DNA from 2 places in the Alteromonas sp. R7 genome. Region 2 is predicted to be linked to the other one. Evidence: predicted binding sites of a transcription regulator. Region 2 holds the regulator's gene; the other holds the start of a gene.
What was found. Region 2 encodes sigma-54, which starts transcription at its own class of promoters, with help from an activator protein. Its sites were predicted from a motif close to GTTGGCACGNNNNTNGNNT; they were not measured.
Positions count from the first base shown of each region.

Region 1: the regulator sigma-54 is predicted to act here: its motif matches at 1,999-2,017, upstream of AC0J2X_RS07020 (exopolysaccharide biosynthesis protein).

Region 1 is NZ_JBVTQX010000003.1:303,669-306,839, reverse strand. Features, by position in the region: gene AC0J2X_RS07030 (rhodanese-like domain-containing protein) at 1-269, shown strand, start outside; gene AC0J2X_RS07025 (LysR family transcriptional regulator) at 326-1,240, shown strand; gene AC0J2X_RS07020 (exopolysaccharide biosynthesis protein) at 1,258-1,863, opposite strand; gene AC0J2X_RS07015 (sigma-54-dependent transcriptional regulator) at 2,409-3,171, shown strand, end outside.
Region 2 is NZ_JBVTQX010000002.1:401,662-404,832, forward strand. Features, by position in the region: gene lptB (LPS export ABC transporter ATP-binding protein) at 1-670, shown strand, start outside; gene AC0J2X_RS04565 (RNA polymerase factor sigma-54) at 744-2,225, shown strand; gene hpf (ribosome hibernation promoting factor) at 2,256-2,543, shown strand; gene ptsN (PTS IIA-like nitrogen regulatory protein PtsN) at 2,557-3,000, shown strand; gene rapZ (RNase adapter RapZ) at 3,085-3,171, shown strand, end outside.

The DNA of each region.
Region 1 (3,171 bases), on a different contig from region 2:
GCCGAAACAATAGCGGTATACTGATTGATGTACGGGAGAGTGCCGAAGTTGCCAATCAGCCCGTACCTTCTGCGCTTCACATACCACGCGGCGTGCTCGAAATGAAGGCACTGGAACAGTTTAAAGATGCTTCAGCGCCACTTTATATTCACTGTGCGTCGGGCATTCGAGCAAAACTAGCAGCAGAGCAACTTATAAAAATGGGCTATGAGAACGTTTCGGTTGTGACATGCCCTGTACCCACGATAAACCAAGCAAACCGAAAATGACTTCTTAACCACGTGTATGCTATAAGTATCGTTAATTAAGAGTTTTAAGGCGCTGTATGCTGAAATCTACGTTAGAACAATGGCGAATGTTCAAAGCCGTCGTCGATGCAGGCGGCTTTAATCAAGCTGCTGATGAAGTTCACAAAAGTCAATCGAGCGTTCACCACGCGGTTCAAAAGCTTGAAAACGCCATTGGTGTGTCGTTGTTTGAGAATATTGGACGTAAAGTCCAGCTTTCGCCGCAAGGCGAACTTATGTATCGCCGTGCCTCTTTTTTGCTGAGCGAAGCACACAAGCTCGAGGCCGTTGCCAATAGCCTTCAATCTGGCACAGAAACAACTTTACGCATAGCGGTGGATATTATTTTTCCGTCTGAATTGCTTTATAACGTGCTAGCGAAAGTTTCTGCTGAGTTTCCGCTGCTTCGTATCGAGATAGAAGAAACTGTGCTCAGTGGCGCAAATTCACTTTTGAGCAATGGTAAAGTTGATTTAGGCATCTCTCCTTTCGTATTTCCAAATGGTTTTAGCGAAGACTTGTGCGAAATTGAGTTTGCAGCTGTCGCTCACGCCGACCATCCACTACACCAATTAGATAGAACGCTCACACTGGAAGACTTAAAAGCGCATCGTCAAATTGTGGTAAGGGATTCATCCGCGGAACGTAAAGCTGATGTGGGCTGGTTAGGTGCAGAGCAACGCTGGACCGTAAGCCACGTTAGAACGTCATTAGATATTATTGCTCAGGGGTTGGGTTTTGCGTGGCTGCCTATAGCAATAATTAAAGATGAGCTTGAAGACGGTACACTCGTTCCCCTTCCCCTGGATAATAATGCAGCATTGCGTAAGGCGCTCCTTTATCTGTCTTTTGAAGACGGCGATACGTTGGGGCCAGCTGCCCGTGCTTTTATTGGTGAACTACGATATCAAACAATGAACCTTCCATCGTCAGATTTTATGCTCGATTCGTAAACTGAGTAGTTTGACCATCAGCTTAGAGCGACTGCAAGGCGTTCAAATCCAAGTATAAAGCCAAATAGCGATAATGAAACACCAACTAACGCCACAGCACCATCGTCTGTGGCCATGCCTATTGCCATAATAAAAACAGCAAAAGCGGGAATAAGGCCCATAAAGGGAATAAGCTCCAGAGGAATCATTACAAGTCCGCAACCTGCACAACATAATGCGATGAGTGATCTGAACACAGGCTGGCGCATGAAAAAACACCGAGGAACTAAAAAGCGGTCTACGCGTACTGCATACGGTTTAACCTTTTCGACAATGTAGCGAAGCTGATCGGCGTCACAGTTTAGTTGCATCACTTTTTGCGGTAACCAAGGATGCCTACGACCGAGTAAAATTTGCAACGCGATGAGTAAAATTGTCCCACCCGCTAAAGATGGGATCCCAGGGATGGCCCCAATCGGTGTGCAAGCGATAAAAGATGGCAGCGCCAACATTGGTCCAAAGCCTCTTTTCTCCATCACATCCCAAAACTCAGCAAACTCGAACGTATCTTGTCTTGCTCGCGGCTGCATTTTCCCCAACAACTCGTACAAGGTCATTGATCTTACAGCTGTTTTTCCCCACATCTTCAATTCCTTTGATATCACCTTACCAGCGAACGTCGCATTAATCAGACGGGCTCCTCGCCTAATTAATATACATTTCTTGCACCTACTCGATTTGCCATAGTGAGATTGCAAGTAACCTTAGACAGGCAAATCGTGCGAAAAATATGCCATCGATTGCATGTGACGGTGTGTTGAAGACAGGAATACTTTTTGCAAATGCCCCTGATAAGTAGAATAAAATCACCTAATAAAACAAAGACAGATATAGACATTCTGTACTTTAGTGCGATGTGTACCGCTGATCGCAAAGAGTTGATAAATTAGAAGAACTAGCGCAACCGACTATCCCTGGCATCTAGGCAAATGTTCAAGATTTCCGGGTTGCTTGAAGCGCTTAGATATTTTCCGATGCGCTTACGCTTTATCAATTTAAACCAGCGTATAAATAAACTTTAAATATGCGCTTTAGCATTCAGTTGTTAGTAGCGTATGATAAAACTATAACATTGATTCTATTCCATATTTTTTCTGGATAGGAAACGAAAGAAGAGAGGGACATCCACGTGCTTACCGTACTTTTAGTTGATGACGACGCCGAGTTCACAGAAGTAGCTTGTACTATCATCGAATTTCTTGGCCACGAAGTACTTACCGCTGCCACACTCAAAGAAGCCCGCGACTGGTTAGAGAAAGAAACCTTTGACCATGTACTGCTTGATTTCATGCTACCCGATGGAAGCGGCGCGCACTTGTTCAATGAATTAGATGCACTTCCTAAGCGCCCTCGCGTTACTTTGATAACGGGTCACCCTTCTGTGAAAAGCGTGATAAAGGGTCTGTGTGGCCCCACGGTCGACTACCTTGTTAAGCCAATTCAACGGGAGGAAATAGAGGCCGTATTAAGTCAAAAGCCAAAAGAAAAAGCACCTGCACAAGAAAAAATAGAGAAACATTTTGACTTGCTGATTGGTGAATCACCAATTATGAAAGAGCTCTACAAGCTGATTTCTAGAGTGAGTAAAACCAGCGCTAACGTAATGCTGCTTGGTGAAAGCGGTGTAGGTAAAGAAGTGGTGGCTGCCGCAATTCATCGTGCTTCAGAAAGTGAAGGTCCCTATATTGCAACCAACTGTGGTGCATTCTCAAAAGAACTAATAGGTAGCGAACTTTTCGGTCACGAAAAAGGAGCATTTACCGGCGCTGTAGGACGTAAAGAAGGTGTTTTCGAACAAGCTGAGGGCGGCACGCTCTTTTTGGACGAAATCACAGAAATGCCCATTGATATGCAGCCCAACTTACTCCGCGTTTTAGAAAACAAGGTTGTTA
Region 2 (3,171 bases):
TCGAGATGTAAGTCTGTCTGTCTCAACGGGTCAAATTGTTGGTCTTCTTGGCCCAAATGGCGCTGGTAAGACCACCACATTCTACATGATTGTTGGTTTAGTGAATCTGGATAAAGGCAAGATTGAAATCGACGACAATGAGCTAACTCATCAGCCCATGCACGAGCGCGCACGCCGCGGAATTGGCTACCTACCGCAGGAAGCCTCTATTTTCAGAAAGCTCACAGTGCATGAAAATATCATGGCCATTTTGCAAACCCGTAAAGATTTAAATTCACAACAGCAAGAAGAAGAAGCTGATGCGCTACTTGATGAATTTAATATTAACCATATACGTAATAGTACGGGAATGAGTTTGTCAGGGGGCGAACGCCGTCGCGTTGAGATTGCCCGCGCTCTGGCAGCAAAACCGCAATTTATTTTGTTAGACGAACCATTTGCTGGTGTTGATCCAATATCAGTTAATGATATAAAGAAGATAATACAACATCTTCGCGATAGGGGTATTGGAATCCTTATCACAGACCATAACGTACGAGAGACATTGGATGTTTGTGAAAAGGCGTACATTGTGAGTCATGGCGAGCTTATTGCGCAAGGAACGGCGGAACAGGTTTTAAGTAATCAAAAAGTAAGGGATGTATACCTAGGCGAACAATTCAGGCTATAGTTAATGTAACCGAATTGCCATTTTTCAGTTTCGCTCTGGTATATTCAATTTAGAGCATTTAAATAAGACGTAGATGAAACCATCTTTACAGCTAAAATTTAGCCAACAACTTACCATGACACCACAGCTTCAGCAGGCCATTAAACTGCTGCAGCTTTCTACACTTGATCTTCAACAAGAGATCCAAGAAGCGCTCGATTCTAATCCGCTATTAGAAGTTGAAGAAGGTAACGACGAGCCGCAACTAGAAAAGAACAATATCGACAACGATGACAGCGGCTCTGAGGCCACTGCTTCTGCATCTAGTGACACACTAGAAGCCGGCGATGCACTTGAGAAAAACGATCTTCCCGATGAGCTGCCAATCGACAGCACATGGGACGAATACTACTCTGCTTCATCTTCGCCAGCTCCGGGTCCATCCAATGACGACGAGCAAATCTTCCAAGGTGAGACTACTGAAGATATTCAAGAGCACCTTCTTTGGCAAATGCGCCTTACCCACTTCTCGGATACCGATCGCGCAATCGCTACAGCAATCATCGACTCTATTGACGAGTCAGGTTATTTAACCGTTACCCTTGATGATATTTTAGAAGCGGTTAACGATGATGATATGGAAGAGCCGATTGAAATGGACGAAATAGAATGTGTGCTTAAGCGCATTCAGATGTTCGACCCTATTGGTTCTGGCTCACGCTCTCCACAAGAATGTTTGATGGTGCAATTGCGCCAGTTTTCAGAAGACACACCGTGGCTTGCTGAAGCCAAGCAACTGATTGAAGAGTACTCTGACTTACTGAGCAGCAAAGACTATCGTACGCTTATGCGTAAAAGCCGATTGAAAGAAGATCAGCTACGCGAGGCAATGCGTTTACTGCAAACCTTGAATCCTCGCCCAGGTAGTGCTTTAGTTACTAAAGAGCCTGAGTACGTTATTCCTGATGTCTCAGTAACCAAGAAAAATGGCCGTTGGGTGGTTGAGCTGAACCCCGACAGTCTGCCTAAGTTAAGCGTAAATCAACAATACGCTGCAATGAGTCGCCGTGCCAAGAATAGTAGCGATTCACAATTCATCCGCTCACACATGCAAGAGGCTAAGTGGTTCATAAAGAGCCTTGAATCTCGTAACGAAACCTTAATGAAGGTTGCAAACTGCATTGTGCAGCAGCAAATGGGCTTTTTTGAGCACGGTCCGGAAATGATGAAACCAATGGTGCTAAATGATGTCGCAGAAATGGTAGATATGCACGAATCCACTATTTCGCGAGTGACAACGCAAAAGTACATGCATACGCCACGTGGAATCTTCGAATTGAAGTATTTCTTCTCAAGCCACGTTGCAACAGAGTCTGGTGGTGAATGTTCATCTACAGCGATTCGTGCATTGATCAAGAAATTAGTGGCCGCTGAAAAGCCTAGCAAGCCGCTAAGTGATAGCAAGATTGCTTCATTGTTGGCCGAACAAGGCATTAAAGTTGCCCGGCGAACAATAGCAAAGTACCGGGAATCGTTGTCGATCCCGCCGTCGAACCAACGCAAAAGCCTTATTTAATCGGGCTTAATAATATAAGGAAGACGAAATATGCAAATCAACCTTACTGGTCATCATGTCGAAATCACCGACTCTTTGCGTAATTATGTCGATACGAAGTTCAGCAAACTTGAACGTCACTTTGATCACATTTCTAATGTGCATGTCATCCTGAACGTTGAAAAATTAAATCAAAAAGCCGAAGCGACCGTTCATTTAAGTGGCGCTGAAGTATTCGCATCCTCAGAAAATACCGACATGTATGCGGCGATTGACAGCATGGTTGATAAACTCGACCGGCAGGTAATCAAGCATAAGGAAAAACTGAAAAAACATTAGTAGTTAATTAAGCATGGATATACAAGCCATCGTAAGTCTGGACCGCACCGAGTGTGCGGTTCAGTGTAATAGTAAAAAGCGAATTCTTGAGATCATCGCTGATATCGCTGCCAAGCAAAACGAGAACATTGATCAGGCAACGGTACTCAACAGTTTGATGGCTCGAGAGCGTATGGGTAGTACAGGCATTGGTAATGGTATCGCCTTGCCCCACGGACGCCTGCCGGGCCTTGAAAAAGTGATCGCCATTGTTGTAACCAGCACGCCAGCAATCGACTTCGACGCCCTTGACGAGAAACCCGTAGACATCTTTTTTGCGCTACTCGTTCCCGAGGAACAGACCGAAGGACACCTTCAAACGCTGGCCACCGTGGCTGGTAAACTAAGCGACAAAGAAACGATTAAAGCAATACGTCGCGCAACGACAAGCGACGATATTCTATCTGCATTAAGTTAAACATTAAGCGCCTATTAACCGTTTAGTAGGCGCCTAATTCAACAACGCGTATGTGATAAAACCAGAGTATTAGGGAGAAAGTAGGTGAAGCTGATAATAATCAGTGGTCGTTCGGGGTCTGGTAAGTCTGTCGCACTTCGCGCATTGGAAGATTTAGGTTATTACTGTGTT